DNA from 2 places in the Rhodococcus sp. WB9 genome. Region 2 is predicted to be linked to the other one. Evidence: riboswitches for the same ligand, from Rfam matches in the RefSeq annotation. Region 2 holds a riboswitch; the other holds the start of a gene.
What was found. A riboswitch is a leader RNA that binds a small molecule or an ion and turns the genes downstream of it on or off. The one in region 2 is predicted to bind glycine.
Positions count from the first base shown of each region.

Region 1: it holds a riboswitch for glycine, as region 2 does, so the genes downstream of both, gcvP (aminomethyl-transferring glycine dehydrogenase) here and FND50_RS32135 (DUF5058 family protein) in region 2, are expected to answer to the same signal.

Region 1 covers NZ_CP041769.1:4,847,150-4,856,585, forward strand. Annotated here, with positions in the region: gene gcvP (aminomethyl-transferring glycine dehydrogenase) at 1-2,494, opposite strand, end outside; glycine riboswitch at 2,670-2,793, opposite strand; gene FND50_RS22480 (MerR family transcriptional regulator) at 2,863-3,483, opposite strand; gene FND50_RS22485 (bifunctional nuclease family protein) at 3,768-4,241, opposite strand; gene FND50_RS22490 (MerR family transcriptional regulator) at 4,384-5,124, opposite strand; gene garA (glycogen accumulation regulator GarA) at 5,121-5,621, opposite strand; gene gcvH (glycine cleavage system protein GcvH) at 5,942-6,346, opposite strand; gene FND50_RS22505 (DUF881 domain-containing protein) at 6,389-7,135, opposite strand; gene FND50_RS22510 (small basic family protein) at 7,143-7,505, opposite strand; gene FND50_RS22515 (DUF881 domain-containing protein) at 7,538-8,401, opposite strand; gene FND50_RS22520 (CDP-alcohol phosphatidyltransferase family protein) at 8,401-9,024, opposite strand; gene FND50_RS22525 (SMP-30/gluconolactonase/LRE family protein) at 9,140-9,436, opposite strand, start outside.
Region 2 covers NZ_CP041769.1:6,880,773-6,889,607, reverse strand. Annotated here, with positions in the region: gene lipA (lipoyl synthase) at 1-100, shown strand, start outside; gene lpdA (dihydrolipoyl dehydrogenase) at 135-1,508, shown strand; glycine riboswitch at 1,710-1,801, shown strand; glycine riboswitch at 1,805-1,905, shown strand; gene FND50_RS32135 (DUF5058 family protein) at 1,993-2,721, shown strand; gene FND50_RS32130 (hypothetical protein) at 2,751-3,488, shown strand; gene FND50_RS32125 (amidohydrolase) at 3,540-4,763, shown strand; gene FND50_RS32120 (MFS transporter) at 4,833-6,188, opposite strand; gene FND50_RS32115 (response regulator) at 6,386-8,827, shown strand.

The DNA.
Region 1 (9,436 bases), 2.0 Mb from region 2:
AACCGTAGTCGGCGAGGCGCTTTGCGACGTCGTCCACGGTCACACCGGTGTCCTTGGTGATCGGCCGGAGGTCGAGGATGCACTCGTGGGCCACCATTCCCCCCTCGCCGGTGTAGAGGACGGGGAAGTACTCGTCCAGGCGGCGCGCGATGTAGTTGGCCGAGGCGATGGCGGTCAGGCTTGCGCGACGCAGCCCGACGGCGCCCATCATCCGGATGTACGCCCACGTGATCGGGAGGATCGACGCACTGCCGTACGGGGCCGCCGAGATCGGTCCGGCGGTGCCGAGTTCGGGTGCGAGCGGATGGCCGGGCAGGAACGGCGTGAGGTGGGACCGCACACCGATCGGACCGACACCGGGGCCACCGCCACCGTGCGGGATGCAGAACGTCTTGTGCAGGTTGAGGTGGCTCACGTCGCCGCCGAACCGGCCGGGACGGGCCAGGCCGACCAGGGCGTTGAGGTTGGCGCCATCGACGTACACCTGGCCGCCGGCGTCGTGGACGGCAGCGCAGATGTCGGCGATCTCGTGCTCGTACACACCGTGCGTGGACGGGTAGGTGATCATGATCGCGGCGAGACGCTCGGCATGGTCGGCGATCTTCGCCCGCAGGTCGTCCAGGTCCACGTCACCGTTCGGGCGGCACGCGACGACCTCGACGCGCATCCCGGCCATGACCGCGGATGCGGCGTTGGTGCCGTGGGCGCTCGACGGGATGAGGCACGTGTCGCGGTGGTCGTCGCCGCGGCTGAGGTGGTAGTTGCGGATCGCGAGCAACCCCGCGTACTCGCCCTGGCTACCGGCATTCGGCTGCAGGCTGACCGCGTCGTAGCCGGTGACGGCGACGAGCCAGTTCTCGAGGTCCTTGATGATGCGGAGAATTCCCGGTGTGTCCCCGGTCGGCGCGAACGGGTGCAGTCCGGCGAACGCTGGCCAGGTGATCGCCTCCATCTCGGCGGTGGCATTGAGCTTCATCGTGCAGGAACCGAGCGGGATCATGCTGCGGTCGAGTGCGATGTCCTTGTCGGACAACGCCCGCAGGTAGCGCAGCATCGCCGTCTCGGTGCGGTACCGGGTGAACGCCTCGTGCTGCAGGTAGTCGGATCCACGGAGCTGCGAGTCGGGGACGGACGTGCCCGCGTCCTCGGTCACGGCGCCTTCGCCACCGAACGCCGCGAGCACGTGGGCGACGTCGTCGTCGGTGGTAGCTTCGTCGCACGCGATGGCGACGTGATCGGCGTCGACGAGCCGTAGGTTGATCCCCGCGTCCTTCGCCTTCGTCACCACGTCCGCCGCCCGGCCGTCGACTCGCACGAGAATGGTGTCGAAGAAGTGCTCGTGGACGACGACCGCCCCGGTCTTGCGGAGCGCGGCCGCCAGGGAGTGCGCCGTGTTCGCGACGCGCAGGGCGATCGCCTTCAGTCCCTCGGCGCCGTGGTAGCTGGCGTACATGGCCGCCAGAATCGCCAGCAGCACCTGTGCGGTGCAGATGTTCGACGTCGCCTTCTCGCGGCGAATGTGCTGCTCCCGGGTCTGCAGCGCCAGCCGGTACGCCTTGTCACCGTCGGCGTCGACGGAGACGCCCACCAGACGCCCGGGGAGTTGACGTGCGTGCTTGGTGTGCACGGCGAGGTAGCCGGCGTGCGGGCCACCGAAGCCCATGGGGACACCGAACCGCTGGGTGGTGCCGAAGCAGGCGTCGGCCCCGATCTCGCCGGGCGGGGTGAGGAGGGTGAGCGCCAGCAGATCTGCCCCGACGGCGACCAGTGCGCCGCGCTCGTGGGCGGCGGCGATCACATCGGTGTAGTCGACGATGCGGCCGGACCCGCCGGGCATCTGCGCGAGGACGCCGAAGAAGTCACCGTCCGGCAGGCCGGCGGACAGGTCGGCCACCACGATCTCGATGCCGAGCGGCTCGGCCCGGGTCTCGACGACGGCCAGCGTCTGCGGGAACAGGTCGGCGTCGACGACGAACCGCGGGGAGTTGCTCTTGCTCGCGCGGCGCAGCAGTGTCATCGCCTCGGCGGCGGCGGTGGCCTCGTCGAGCATCGACGAGTTGGCGACCTCCATGCCGGTCAGGTCGGCGACCATCGTCTGGAAGTTGAGGAGGGCTTCGAGGCGGCCCTGGCTGATCTCGGGCTGGTACGGCGTGTAGGCCGTGTACCAGGCCGGGTTCTCGATGATGTTCCGGATCAGGACCGGCGGGGTGAGGGTGTCGTAGTAGCCGAGACCGATCATGGACGTCGCCACGGTGTTCTGTGCGGCGAGTGCGGACAGTTCGGCGAGCGCTTCGTGCTCGGACACCGGGGCGGGCAGCGCGTCGAGCCCGTCCGCGATGCCGCCCGTGACCCCGTCCAGGATGACGGCGGGGACGGCCTTCGACGCGAGGTCGTCGAGCGAATCAGCTCCGATTAACTCGAGAATGTGCGCGAGTTCCGCAGCGTTCGGGCCGACATGACGATCGGCGAATGTACGGCTTCCAGCGTCGATCACGACAACTCCCAAGCAGTTCGGAGGATCAGGACACGCTCCGCGTAGCGGAACGTCCCTCCCCCTCTGTCGCCTGCTCGAGTCGAGCGCCTGAGAGATTCGGGTACCGTCGTTCACCTGTGAAGACGGCCCTTTCCCCGTGGGCGGGTGGGTGCTCCCACCGCTTTCCAGAGACGTCGGAGCCCGCACGGTCCTGTCTGCCTGAGAGATTGACGGGGAGGTGTTGCTCCTTCGGCGCCCGAACTCCCGCACACACGATGTTTCTGTGCTTGCAGTGCCCGGAACTCTCCCGCACGGCGTCGACGCACAGCCAGTCTATGTCACGGCTGCAGAGGACGGCGCAGGCAGCGCCGCGCTCCGGTGGATGCGGGCTAGCCCGTCTTGCGGCTCGCGCGGTTCTTGCGCCGCGACGCCAGTTCGTCCTCGGGGCTCTGCTCGCTCGCGCCGCCGTCGGCGCGCTCTGCCGGGAAATCGGCGATGGTGCCGGTCAGTTCGCGCATGGCGCCGCTCACCGCGATACCGAAGACGCCCTGCCCGCCCTGGAGCAGATCGACGACCTCTTCGGGCGAGGTGCACTCGTAGACCGTGGTCCCGTCCGAGAAAAGTGTGATCTTGGCCAAGTCCCGCACTCCGCGCTTACGGAGGTGGTCGACGGCCACGCGGATGTTCTGCAAGGATATTCCGGTGTCGAGCAGACGCTTGACGATCTTGAGGACGAGGATGTCTTTGAACGAGTACAGCCGTTGGCTGCCCGAACCTGCTGCGCCGCGAATGGACGGCACGACGAGGGATGTGCGAGCCCAGTAATCGAGCTGGCGGTAGGTGATTCCCGCGATCTGGCAGGCGATGGGGACGCGGTATCCGACGAGGTCGTCGGGCACGGAATCGTCCGGGAAGAGGCCCGGTTGGATCTCCTCGGAGCTGAATTCGGACTCGGCAACGTTGTCGCCGGGCGCAAGATTCAGCGCATTCTCCTGCGGCCGATCTCCCACTGACTACTCCCTCTCGCATGTTGCACTGAACCCGACGATCAGTGCGCCTGTGACGCGCGTCGCCAGTGTCCGCGGCACAGCCGCAGCACATCGAGCGGCGCAAGCGCCACCAGTGACATCGAGCAAGTCCGTACCCTGAACCTACTCAGCGTACGCCCGATACAATCTGCAGGGCAGATAATCACTGCACCGAACGCTATGACTCCGAAGAGACGGGGTCAACGCAACGCGCCGGAAGAACCTCAACCGTTACTGCGCGCCCGAGGCTCTTCCGCAGATGCAATCTAGCCGTCAGTGGCCTTGAAATCGTCCGGCGACACGGACTCGAGGAATTCTTTGAACTTCTCGACCTCGTCCTCACGCTCGTCGGGCATGACCAGACCGGCCTCCGTGAGTACCGCCTCCTCGGCGAAGATCGGTACCCCGATCCGCAGTGCGATGGCGATGGAGTCGGACGGGCGGGCCGAGACGCGGGTGTTCTGGTCGAACACGAGGTCGGCGTAGAACGTGCCCTCGCGCAGGTCCACGATGCGAACTTCCTTCAGCGTGCGGCCGAAGGCTTCGATCAGGTTCTTGATCAGGTCGTGGGTCAGCGGACGCGCCGGCTCGACGCCCTGCTGTTCGAGTGCGATCGCGGTGGCCTCGGTCTGGCCGATCCAGATGGGCAGGTACCGCTCGCCGTCGGTTTCACGCAACAGCAGAACAGGTTGGTTTTGGGGCTGCTCGACACGAACTCCGATCACGTGCATTTCGCTCATCGCGTCTGCCTCCACCCTGCAATGGTCCGTCCGCGGCACACAATGCCGTACCAGGATTCTATTCGATTCGTGTCTGCTCTTCGACCGTACAGCCGTTCGAGCGCAGCGTCGTTGGGAAGTTGGGACGGTCGGCGAGCTCAGCTCACCGATCGAGCGCACCCCGGACTGCCGACTTCACCAGGCAGGTGTGCAACGTCAGGGACAGGGCGGCCAGTTCGCGCACCATCTCCTCGGCGCGATCACGTGCGCCGGCGTCGCGGCCCTTGGCGACGGGGCCGGCGATCTGCGCGACCAAGCCGGCCTCGCGGTCGGCCGCCAGTTTGAACGCCCTCAGGTGCCGCACCTCGAGTCCGAATTCGGACATCGCCCTCGCGGTGCGCGCGAGGGTCACCGCGTCCTCGTCGAAGAACCCCGCCGGCCCGGGAACGACCAGCCCTCCGCGGGTCAGTTCGCCGAGGTACTTCTCGTCGATTCCCGCCCGGGAGATCAGGTCGTCGCGACTGATCCGCACCTCGCGGTCGGCGCGGAACTCCTCCGGGGACACCTCGCCCGGGGCCACGGTGAGCGCGCGCGGCCGGCGCGGCGACGAATCGCCTGCGCCGACCGTGGCCACACCTCTGTCGATGGCCTCGAGCTGCTCCTTGATGACCTTCAGCGGCAGATACTGATCGCGCTGCGCAGTGAGGACGTAGCGCAGTCGTTCACAGTCGGCGATCGAGAAACGCCGATACCCCGAGGGTGTGCGCTGGGGGCTGATGAGACCCTCGGCTTCGAGGAATCGGATCTTCGAGATCGTCACATCAGGAAAATCGGGGCGCAGTCGATCCAGCACGGAGCCGATCGACATCCCCGATTGCGCCTGCTGCTGCCGCACCGCGGTCATTGGCTACCCGCACCAGCTGACGTCTCACCGATCTGCGAGCCACCGGCCGTGGTCCGGGGTCCGGTCAGGAAGACCAGTCGGAACTTGCCGATCTGGACCTCGTCACCGTTCGCCAGGACAGCCGAGTCGACCGGCTCGCGGTTGACGTAGGTGCCGTTGAGGCTGCCGACGTCGACCACCTGGAACTCGTCGTCCTCCTGGCGGAACTCCGCATGACGACGGCTGACGGTCACGTCGTCGAGGAAGATGTCGCTGTCGGGGTGCCGTCCTGCGGACGTCGTCGGCTGGTCGAGCAGGAAGCGCGACCCAGCGTTCGGTCCACGCTTGACGACGAGCAGAGCAGAGCCTGCGGGCAGTCCCTCCACACCCGACACCGGGGCTTCCGGAGCCTGGGTTGCCGAGGAGCTGTCGAGCTCATTGAGAAAGTCCGCGCGGAAGACCGACGTGGTTTCCGCCGGCGTCTCCCCATAGACCGCGTCGTTGCCGTTCTCGCTCACCGTTTCTCCTCCTAGTTCGATCATCCAGCAAGATTCGCTGGACTACGCAATGCCACTCGGTACTACATAATTCGGTTCCCGTGCACATTAACTTCTGTGCAAACTCCCACGATCACATTCAAACTACGGACCTGCGCCCCGACACGGCACATGCGTTCAACATCGACCGTACCCTGCGCACGCCGGTGCGTGTAGTGAGACAGGCCGCCAGCACATTACGAACCGGTATTCCGACAGCGGATTTCTCCGGCAACCCCGTTTTCCGGGCTGTCGGCATCTTCCGAAACTATCCGATTACCGCCTCGCGTGTTGTCGGGAAATTATCCTGCCGTGATGTCTGCATAGCCGGCGGCGTCCAGCATTTCGGCCAGTGCCGCCTCGAGGGTCGCCTCGTCGTCGACGCCGAGGTCCACCAGCCACCCCTGCCCGTAGGGCGCGGAGTTCACGAGTTCCGGGTTGCCGTCCAGATCGGCATTGGCGGCAACGACTTTCGCCGTCAGCGGGGCGAAGATGTCGGAGACGCTCTTGGTGGATTCCACCTCGCCGAACGATTCGCCCGCCGTCACTGCCTCGTCGACCGCCGGAAGCTGGACGAACACGACGTCGCCGAGCTGGGACTGCGCGAAATCGGTGATGCCGACGCGTACCGTCGTGGGCCCCGTCCGCTCGACCCACTCGTGTTCGGCGGTGTACCGACGATCGGCGGGGATTTCGAGCTCACTCACAGTGGCTTCCTTTCGATGGCAATCCGCGGGCGGATGCGAAGATCAATTTCCGGGCTGAGCGTATTGGCGAGGTTTCGCCTCTCGCAAGGCGGAGATCGTGACCTGCTGCGATTGTTCGATCGTCAGCTGCCCGCCGCTGCGCGCGACCGTGTCGACCACCCCGCCGGGAATGTTCAGGGCCGCCGCCAGAGTGGGCGGATCGCCGATGGCGACCACCCCGTAGGGGGCGTTCACCTTCCGGCCGTCCACCGACACACCGCCGGCCGAACCGGACACCCAGGAGTCGACGCCGATCCGGATGGGCGGGCCGTCCGCCCCCTGGATCTGGACGGCTTCGGCACCGGCGGCACGCAATTCCTGCACGAGGTCGAGCAGAACCTCGGAGCCGACCCCCTGGTTGGGGTCGGTGACGCGCATCGTCACCCCCGGGCCGGTGGCCGGTGCGCTGCCGACCTGGATCGACAGCGCCGTCAGCCGGGCCTGCGCCTCGTCGAGCGCCGCCCCGGAGCTGCCGCTCTGTTGCAACGTTGCCAACGTCTGTTCCAGCGATGCGATCTCCTGCCGCAGGGCCGCCTCCCGTTGGTTCAGCGTGTCCAGGACGACCAGCAGATCCGCGGGGCTCGCCGAGTCGAGGGTGTCGCCGGACCCGGTGTTCTTCACCTGCGTCACGATCGCGATTCCCAGCCCGCCGAGCAGGAGCGCGGCGAGCAGGGCGAAGACGACGTGCGATCGCTGCGACGTCGCCGGTTCGTTCCCGTGGAGTTCGTGTCTGCCCTCGTGTCCGCTCACGTCGCGATCACGCCCCGAACAGACGTCGCCGGAGCGCGGCCGCGTTGCCGAAGATGCGGATGCCCAGCACGACGACGATCGCGGTGGACAGCTGGGTTCCGACACCGAGTTGGTCACCGAGCCACACGATCAGGGCCGCCACCAGGACGTTGAACACGAACGAGACGACGAACACCTTCGAGTCGAAGATCTCGTCGAGGTACGCGCGTAATCCGCCGAACACCGCGTCCAGCGCGGCGACGACGGCGATGGGCAGATAGGGCTGCACGGCGTCGGGCACCTGCGGGCTGAACACCACGCCCAGCGCGATGCCTACGATCAGGGCGAGCACCCCGTAGATCGCAGATCCGCCCTTCAGTGCTGCCTTCATTCGTGTGACGCCTCCATTCGACTCCGCCGTTGTCATCGTGTTCCCACTTCCCGGGCTGCCCGCACTTCCCGCGCCGGGGCGGCGGGCAGGTGGAGATCGTCGGCCTCCGCCACCGCGAAGCCGATGCCGTACAACTGCGCCACGCTGGACATCCTGAGATAGGCGTCGCTCACCACGAATCCGGTCTGCATCGGCCCCTGCGGGCCGATTGCCGAGACCACGTACGGCGAGAACACCGGCTGATTGTCCACGAGCATCGCGCCACCCGCCTGGCGGATCGTCACCGACGGGCCGATCCGCACGTCGCCGACCGCGATGGCCTCGGCTCCGCTCGCCCACAGCGAATTGACCACCGACTGGAGGTCACGGTCGAGCACCACGGCCTTCCCCCCGACACTGCGCTGGGACGAGTCGGACAGGTTGGGCTTGGCCGCGGGGTCCGTCAACGTCACGGTCAGGCCGGGACCGTGCACGGCCTCGACTCCGGCATCTCCCTCGAGTCCGCGAAGCTCATCGAGCAGTGCCGCACCTCGGGCGTCGCCGGCCAGCGCGGTGGCGCGCGCGTCGTCGGTCTGCGTCGACAGCGTGTCCCGGGTGGCGGCGAGGGCGCCTGCCCGATCCTCGGCGTCCTGCACTTTGCTCAGGAGTTCGGACCGCACCTGCTCGGTGCCGGGGATGCGTTCGGTGGCCTGCCGGTAGGCGACCGACAGCACCAGCCCCACGAGCAGCGCGCCGATCGCGATCCACACCTGCTGACCGACCCGCGTCTGTCGTGAATGTCCCTGCTCACGATCCTCGGCCGCACCCTCGTACCCGGGGTCCAGATGATCGTTCATCAGAGACCGCAGCAGGGACGGCACCGGATTCCTGCGAATGCCGGAATCTGTCCGTTTCATCAATGGACCTCGCGTTCCTCGCCGCCCGGTCCTCGCACGGGAACGGTGCGCGCGACGGTCAGCGCGTTCACGGTGTAGAGCAGCCCGGTCCACACGTACAGCACCGTGCCCCAGATCAGGAGCGCAGCGCCGAGCGGCTGCGCCACGGTCGCGATGCTCCAGTCACCGTGCGCCGCGAGGGTCATCGGCAGCGCGAACATCAGCAGGAACGTGGCACCTTTGCCGAGGTACATCACGTCGGGGGGTGGCAGACCGCGCCGTCGGTAGATCAACAGCGTGAGCGCGAGAACGGCGTCGCGGCCGATCAGGATGGCCGCCACCCACCACGGGATGAATCCACGCAGGACGAATGTCACCAGCGTCGTGACGACGTAGAGGCGATCGACGAAGGGGTCGAGCAGCGCGCCCAGCTTCGACGACTGGTCGAGGATCCTCGCCAGCTTGCCGTCGAGCCAGTCGGTGAAGCCGCTGATCATCAGGATCGCGAGCGCCCACCCGTCGGAGTGGGTGACGAGCAGCAGGTACACGAACAGCGGCACGCCGAGGAGTCGAACCACGCTCAGGAGGTTCGGGACGGTCACGATCCGGTCCGACCGCGCAGTGTCCCGGTCCACCGAATTCACCAAAATCTCCCCAGCGTCGAGTGCGGACCTGTCTTCGGGCGCTCGTCGCACCGCTCTCGCCACTCTTCCACAACCGGGTTGGTGTTCAGTCGATCGTCCCGTCCGTCCGACCGTGTCACTCGCCCGGCGCGAGCCCCGGTGGGGGTGGGGCCGGGACGCGTGCGACGGCGTCCGAGGTCAGACTTCCCAGGTACAGCCACCCGTCGTGCTCCCGCACACCTGTGATGGGGGAATAGCTGCCCTTGCCTCCGCGCAGGCTGTGCACGATCTCGCCGCGGTGATCGAGGGCGATCACCCAGCCGGCGTGCTCCGGATTCGGTTGCACCGACTCCGGCAGGTTCGCCGCGACGATGCGCAGCGTGGGGTACGGCGCGAGCAGGTCGAGCAACCGCATCCGCGGACTGTAGAGCGC
Region 2 (8,835 bases):
GATCGGATTCCTCGGCGTCCTGTCCGGTCCGCTCGTGCGCTCCTCCTACCGTGCCGGTCACTTGCACGCAGAAGCCGTCGCCGCGAACGCAATTCACTGAACCCCATTCTCTTCCGTTCCAGCAAGGAGTTACCATGTCCCACCGATCTGCAGATGTCGTCGTCCTCGGCGGCGGTTCCGGCGGCTACGCGGCCGCCATCCGCTCGGCCGAACTGGGCCGTTCGGTCATTCTCATCGAGGAGAACGAACTCGGCGGCACGTGCCTGCATCAGGGGTGCATTCCGACGAAGGCGCTGCTGCACTCCGCCGAAGTCGCCGACAGTGCGCGCACGGCCTCGCAGTTCGGTGTCGACGTCACGTTCGACGGTGTCGACCTCGAGAAGGTGCTGAGCTACCAGAATACGATCGTCACCCGCCTGCACAAGGGACTGCAGGGCCTCGTCGACTCGTACGGCATTACCGTCGTCAACGGCCGTGGACGGTTGGTCGGACCCAACGGAGTGGAGGTCGACGACGAGTTGATCACGGGCGGCGCCGTCGTCCTGGCAACGGGGTCGTCGCCGAAAACGCTACCCGGCATCGGCATCGGTGGCCGGGTCGTCACCAGCGACCAGGCTCTCGTGTTGCCGTCGGTCCCGAAGAAGGCGATCATTCTCGGCGGCGGCGTCATCGGCGTCGAATTCGCCAGTGTCTGGGCGTCGTTCGGTGCGTCGGTGACGATCGTCGAGGCGATGCCTCGGCTGGTGCCGAACGAGGACGAGACGATCTCCAAGTACCTCGAGCGGGCGTTCCGTCGCCGCAAGATCACCGCGAAGACAGGTGTGCGGGTGACGGAGGTGACGCAGGACGCGGATGCAGTGTCGGTAACCCTCGGCTCCGGCGACATACTCGACGCCGACGTCCTGCTGGTCGCAGTGGGGCGCGGACCCAACACCGCGTCCATGGGGTACGAGGAGACCGGAGTGATGCTCGAAAAGGGCTTCGTGGTGACCAGTGACCGACTGCGCACCACGGTGCCGAACGTCTTCGCGGTCGGCGACATCGTCCCCGGGCTCCAGCTGGCCCACCGCGGGTTCCAGCAGGGCATCTTCGTGGCCGAGGAAATCGCCGGGCTCCGTCCGGACGTCATCGACGAGACCGGCATCCCTCGTGTCACCTACTCCCACCCCGAGGTCGCGTCCGTCGGGTTGACCGAGACCGCGGCCCGGGAGAAGTTCGGCGAGAACGTCGAGACCGTCACCTACGACCTCGCCGGCAACGGCAAGAGCCAGATCCTGAAGACGTCGGGGGCGGTCAAACTCGTGGTGGCGCCGACCGGGGTCGTGGTCGGCGTGCACATGGTCGGCGACCGAGTCGGTGAGCTGATCGGTGAGGCGCAGCTGCTCTACAACTTCGAGGTCGACGCCGCGCAGGCGGCGAAGTTCGTGCACGCCCACCCCACTCAGGGCGAGGCGCTCGGTGAGGCGCTGATGGCAGTGGCCGGCAAACCACTCCACGTCCACGGCTGACCCCCATGTGAGTGGCAAAGTGTGCTGGCGCACGCTTTGCCACTCACATGGGGTGTTCGGTATGCGAACGCGCACTGGCGATTTCCTCCCGGGAGGGTGAATTAACACGCCGGAACGACGGAGTCATGTTTTCGTAATACGTCTGCGGAACAGTACGTCTCGAGTCAGTTCGATTCGGAACCATCAAAGTGGTTTCTCCCTATGAACCTGGCTGGAGAGTTCCGGGACCGAGTCCCGGGCGCCGAAGGAGCAAGTACCCACAAACTCTCAGGCACCAGGACAGTCAGGGTCGGGAACTCTGGAGAGCAGCGTGTCGCCTGTAACGGCACGTTCACCGACGGGGCACGATGACCACTCGCACGAGTGTGTCTCCAAACTCTCAGGTTACAGAACAGAGCGGGTGTCAACCGAGGTGAGCCACCGGATCACCCTCACATCGCTCGAGTGATCGGTTCGCCGGTTACTCACTCTCCCTGGGAGATCCATGAATGTGACTGCTAGTGGGGCATCCACGGACATCATGGCTGTCGCCAACTCGCCTGTTCTCTGGGTGGCCGTTGCCGGCATCTTCGTCGTCATCGTCGTTCAGTCGGCGATCTACATGACCGCGGTCCGCAAGGTGGCACCCGTCGCGGACATGTCACCGGAAGACATGAAAGTGTCGTTCCGCTCCGGTGCCGTGTCGGCGATCGGACCGTCCCTGGCGGTCTGCCTCGTGGCGATTGCCCTCCTCGCCCTCTTCGGCACGCCCGCTGTCCTGGCCCGCATCGGCCTGATCGGCTCGGCCGCGTACGACGTGTCCGCGGCCAGCATCGCCGCCGACTCGATGGGCGCGAAACTCGGCGCCGACACGTACACCCAGAACGTCTTCGTCGTCGCCTTCTTCGCGATGAGCATCGGCGGCGTGATGTGGATGCTGTCCGCGCTCGTCCTCACTCCGCTGCTCAAGCGGGGTGACGCGAAGATCCGCACGGTGAATCCGGCGTTGATGGCCGTCGTTCCGTCCGCGGCCCTGATCGGCGCGTTCGCGTCGCTGGGCTTTCAGGAATTGACGAAGTCCAGCTATCACATCGTCGCGTTCGCCGCCTCCGCCGTCGCGATGGGGATCTGCCTGTTCGTGGCCCAGACGTTCGGCAAGAGCTGGCTCCGCGAATGGGGGCTGGGCATTTCGATCCTCGTGGCCCTCACCGTCACCGACCTCGTCACCTCCTGATTCACGACTCGCACGGAAAGGACTTTTCGATGACTACCGACGAAGCCGTAACGGTGTCCACCGGCGCACGTGAACTCGCCGAGTTCGACAAGACGACGTCCCGCTGGGGTCGTATCACGATGATCATCGGGTTGCTCCTGTCGATCGGCGCGCCCCTGTATCTGGTGTTCTCGGGTGAGGTGGACGTCACCGCAGGCCAGTTGTGGACCGCGTTCGCTGCGGTGGCCGGGACATTCTTCATCATCTGGCTGGTCGAGCCCCTGACCTATTTCCCCATCCTCGGTCCGGCCGCGATGTACCAGGCGTTCATGATCGGCAATATCGCGAACAAGCTGTTGCCTGCCGCGCTGATCGCGCAGACGAACATCGGAGCGAAACCGGGAACCAAGCGGGCCGAACTCGCTGCGGTCCTGGCGATCTGCGGCGCCGCGATGGTGCACCTAGTGTCGCTGGCCGTGTTCGTCGGGCTGCTCGGCACCTGGCTGATCAGTGTGATACCCGCCGACATCGTGACCGTCACCCGTTCGTACATCCTTCCCTCGGTCCTGGGGGCGGTCCTCGTGCAGGCGATCGTGTCGATGAAGCAGCCCCGGGCCACGGTGGTCGCGCTGCTGGTGGCCGCGATCATCACGTTCGTCGTGGTTCCGGCGATGCCGAGCCTCGCGCTGTCGTCCACCGCCATCGCCGTGATCGTCACGGCGGTCCTCGCCTGGTTCCTCCGGAACAAGAACGACCAGAGCCCGGCCGAGCTCGCGACCATCGAGTAAGAATCGATACGCGGAGACATCTCACCTTCACCTGATTCGAAAGAAGGCTTCATGACCGACCTGCCGATCGCGCTCACCGACGAGCTGCGGACGAAGATGCACGACCTGTACCACCACCTGCACGCGAACCCGGAACTGTCGATGCAGGAACACAAGACCGCCGAGCTGATCCAGAGTTCCCTCGTCGCCCTCGGGATCGACACCTTCGTCTGCGGCGGCACCGGCGTGGTGGGTGTCCTGACCAACGGCGAAGGCCCCACGGTGGCCTTCCGCGCCGATTCGGATGGGCTGCCGATCGCGGAGGACACCGGCGTCGACTACGCCAGCGCGGCCACCGGGCGCCTCGACGACGGCACCGAGGTGCCCGTGATGCACGGCTGCGGCCACGACACGCACGTCGCCACCCTCCTCACCGTCGCCGAACTGCTCGCCGGTGCGCGGGAGGCGTGGGCCGGAACGATCGTGTTCCTCTTCCAGCCGGGCGAGGAAACGGCGGCCGGGGCGAAGGCGATGGTCGAGGACGGTCTGTGGGACCGGGCACCCAAGCCGGAGATCATCTTCGGGCAGCACGTCGGGCCGATGCTGGCCGGCACCGTGCACGTCACGAGTGGCGACGCGATGGCCATGGCCGATTCGCTGAAGGTCACCGTCTACGGCCAGGGGTCGCACGGCTCCCAGCCCCAGGATTCGATCGACCCGATCATCCAGGGTGTCAACATGATCAACCGCATCCAGACCATCGTGTCCCGCGAAGTGCACCCCCTGAAGCCGGCGGTGGTCACGGTCGCCACGTTCCACGCGGAGTTGAAGGAAAACATCATCGCGGACCGGGCCGAGTTCACGATCAACGTGCGCACCCTCGACCCCGAGGTGCGCGAGCAGGTCAACGCCGCGCTGCGCCGCATCATCTACGCCGAGGCCGCCGCATCCGGGGCGCCGAAGCCGCTGATCGAGGAGCTGTACACGTTCCCGCGCAACTACAACGATCCCGATGCCACCGCAGAACTCGTCGCCGAACTCCAGAAGGTGCTGGGCGAGAACAACGTCGAGCCGTCGTCCCCGATGATGGGTTCGGAGGACTTCGGTCTGCTCGCCGAGGTGATCGGCGTGCCGTCGGTGTTCTGGATGTTCGGTGGCCACACCGCGGAGACCCTCGAGAGCGGAAAGCCTGTGCCGGTGAACCACTCACCGTTCTTCGCCCCCGTCGCGGAGCCCACCCTGTCCACCGGCGTCCAGGCGGCGATGACGGCGATCCTGTCGAAGGTCGGGCTCTAGGCCCTCCGGGCCCGTGCGCCTTTGTGGTTGTTCCAGCAACCAGAAAGGCGCACGGGCGGCGGAGCCGCCTCAGTGGGTGGTCAGCGGCGCATCTGCGGTGGCGTCCCCGGCGTCCACGCCGGTCTTCTCGAACCGCAGTCGCGATACGGCGAGTCCAGCGAGGACGAAGGACACGGCGACGAGGATGTACAGCTGAGTGGGCGACCAGTCGCGGTCGAGGAGGGCGCCCGCGACGATCGGGGACGCGATGGCGCCGACGCGGCCGATGCCGATGCCCCAGCCGACGCCGGTGGCCCGGACGGCGGGCGAGTAGACCGACGGCGTGATCGCGTACAGCCCGGCGATGCAGCCGTTGGCGAAGACGCCGATCAGGGCGCCGAGCAGGAACGCGATGACGATGGACGCGGTGGCGGGCACGAAAACGACGAGCAGTACGCCCGCGATCGCCATGTAGGCGATGAGCACACGCTTCAGCGCGAAACGTGCGGACAGCGCCCCGAGCAGGGTGGCGCCGAAGATGCCGCCGAGGTTGAGGAGCACTCCGCCGGTGACGCCCTGGTTCGCGGACATGCCCGCCTCGACCAGCAGTTTCGGGGTCCAGCTGGTGACGAAGTAGAAGCCGAACATCGCCATGAAGAACGCGAACCACACCAGGAGTGTGCTGCGGCGGCGCTGGGGGGACAGCAGGACGCGCATCGCGAATCCGGCGTCGGCGGTGGCGGCGGCACGCGGTGCGGGCAGCTCGTCGAGTCGCGGCTGACCGACCCGATGGGCGAAGGCGTTGATCCGGTCGAGGGCGTTGGCCGGTCGCCGGACGAGCAGGAAGTCGATCGATTCGGGGAGCCGGGCGTAGACGACGGGGATTATCGCCGCCGTGCACAGTCCACCGAACAGGAACACCGAACGCCAGCCGAGCGAGTTCTGCAGGACGACGGCGATGATTCCGCCGAGGGTGGCGCCGACGGCGTAACCGGTGGAATTGAGACTCACTGCGAGCCCGCGCCAGCGGTTCGACGCGTACTCACTGGCGATGACGTTGCTGCTGGCGAGGATTCCGCCGATGCCGACGCCGGTGAGGGCGCGGAGCAGGCCGAGTTGCATCGCGTTCTGGCTGATCGCCGACAGCAGCATGCCCGTCGACGCGAGTGCCAGGCACAGCAGGATCATGGCGCGGCGGCCGATGGTGTCAGCCCACGGTGCCAGGAACAGCGATCCCGCGGCCATGCCGAACAGTCCGGCGCTGAGCAGGAGGCCGACGACGGAGCCGGACAGATCCCACTCCTGCGACACCGACTGTGCGGTGAACGCCATGACGAGGACGTCGAAGCCGTCGAGCACGTTGAGTAGACCGCAGATGGCGATGGCGCCCCATTGGTAGCGCGTCATCGGACTGCTGTCGATGCGTTCGCGTAGGTCGAATTGCATGCGCGGGACCTGCTCTTCCTCGGAGGTGGGCTGTGATGTGGCTCACGACTCACCTACCGTGGCGGAGAGGTCACTCGTTTCCAACTTCACTTCCGAATGTCGGAATACAGAAGTGGCGGTGGGATGCGGTGCTGGGTGATCATTTCAGTGATGACAACTGGATGGGGACCGGGCGACCGGCAGTGGGCGAAAGGTCCATGGATGTGACTGGCTCGGGTTTCGGTAACGCCTGGTCGGCGGATCGGTTGTTCGCCGGGCCGGGCGAGACACGGGAGCGGCTACGCCGCACCGATTGGGCGGCCACGCCGCTGGGCCCGGTCGAGACCTGGTCTGTCGAACTGCGGGCGGCAGTACGGACCGTGCTGCCCTCCGAGGTCCCGATGTTGCTCTGGTGGGGGCCTGAGCTCGTGCAGATCTTCAACGACGCGTACACCCGGGTCCTCGGTGCCAAGTACCCCGCGGCGATCGGTGAACCTGGGGCGCAGTGCTGGGCGGAGATCTGGGACGAGGTGGGACCGCTCGCCGAGCAGGTGATGTCGGGTGGCGCAGCGACCTACACAGAGAATCAGCCGCTGTACCTGCTGCGGCACGGGTACCTCGAGGAGACGTACTGGACGTTCTCCTACAGTCCGGTGCAGGACGAGGACGGGAACGTCGCCGGGATCTTCGTGGCGACGACCGATGTGACCGCGACCGTGGTCGGCGAGCGCCGACTCGAGACTCTGCGGCAACTGGGCATGGTCTCCACCGCAGGCGGCGACGATCCGCTCGTCGATGCCTGTCGTGCGGTCGTGCGGGTACTCGGCGACAACGGGCAAGACGTTCCGCTGGCCGCGATCTACCTCCGCCGGGAGGTCGCCGGCGGCTCGGGTGACGACGAGCCCGACGACCTTGTGCTCGTCGGCGCCGCCGGGGTGGACTACGACGGCGAGTTCAGGCCCGCCTGGATCCCGGCGACCGACGTCACCCGCCACCGTGTCCGGGCGTCGGGAGTGGCGTTCGAGCCTGCCGGGTCGAAGGCGGTGACGGAGGTGAGGCTGTGCCCGTTGATCGTGACGGGTCACGCGGAGCCGGTAGGTGTGCTGGTGCTCGGGATCAGTCCGTATCGCGCCTTCGACGACGCGTATCGGGGCTTCGTCGAGCTGGTCACGGCGAAGGTGTCGACCCTGGTCACGGACGCCCTGGCCTACGAGTTCGAGCGGGACCGCGCCGCTGCACTGGCGGAACTCGACGCTGCGAAGACGCGGTTCTTCCAGAACGTCAGTCACGAGTTCCGTACCCCGCTGACCCTGTTGCTCGGACCCCTCGAGATTGTGCGCGAGCAGTCCGAGGACGAGTCTCCCGCAGATCGGCGCGAAGCGATCGCGGCCGCCTATCGTGCGGCGGTCCGGCTGCAGCAGCTCGTCGACGGCCTTCTCGATCTGTCCAAGGCGGAAGCCGGCCAGCTTCTGCCACACACGGAGCCGACTGATATCGGCCAATTGACGGCCGACTGCGTGAGCATGTTCGATTCGGCCGCCGCGCAGGCGGGACTCGCGCTCCGAACCGATCTCGACGAAGCCTCCGGCCTGGTCGAAGTGGACCGCGAGATGTGGGTGAAGATCGTGCTGAATCTCGTGTCGAACGCGGTCAAGTACACCCGGTCCGGATCCGTGTCTGTAGCGCTCCGCCAGGACGCCGGCCGGTTGGTGCTGAGCGTGACCGACACGGGTGTGGGGATTCCCGCCGAAGAACGGGAACGCGTATTCGACAGGTTCCATCGCGTCGAGGCCGGCGGGTCGGGCAGCGGTGGGGGCGTCGGCATCGGGCTTTCCCTGGTGTCCGATCTCGCCGCGGCGCTCGGCGGTTCCGTCGACCTCGACAGCGCCCCGGACCGGGGCAGCACCTTCACCGTCCGCGTACCGCGGATCCCGGCACCGGACGGCGCGACCCCGCGGGCAGACGACCGGCCCGTCGGCGCGGTAACGTCCTTCGGCGATGTCGAACAGCGGAAACCGTCCGTCGAGGTCGACGGTTCGAACGAACGCGGAGCGGACGGCCACCGCATCCTGCTCGTCGAAGATCACCCGGACCTGCGGGCGTACCTCACCCGATTGCTGCAGGAGCAGGGATGGGACGTCGACGCCGTCGCCGACGTGGAGTCCGCGCTGAAGCATGTCGCCGCCCGCACACCGAATCTCGTGCTCAGCGACGTCATGCTTCCCGGTCGCGACGGCATCGACTTCCTCCGCGAGCTGCGGTCGGAGCAGTCGACGGCACGGCTGCCGGTCATTCTGCTCACCGCCCGCGCGGGAACGGAGTCGACCGTCGACGGGCTGAACCAGGGAGCCGACGACTACATCGTCAAGCCCTTTCAGCCGAGCGAACTCGTCGCGCGGGTGCGTGTTCATCTCGAAATGTCATGGCTTCGAGAAACTTTGGTCACGGACAGTGAGCTCGAAACGGAACAACTGCGCAAAGCACTGGATACGCGAACAACCCTCAGCCAAGCTGTCGGGCTGACCATGGCCGCCTTCCAGTGCGACGCCGACACCGCTTTCGACAAGCTCGCCTCGTACTCGCAGAATCGCAACGTCAAACTTCGGGAGATCGCGGCAGAGGTCGTCGCGAACTTCACCGCAGGCACCGACCGCGAATAGGGCCCCAG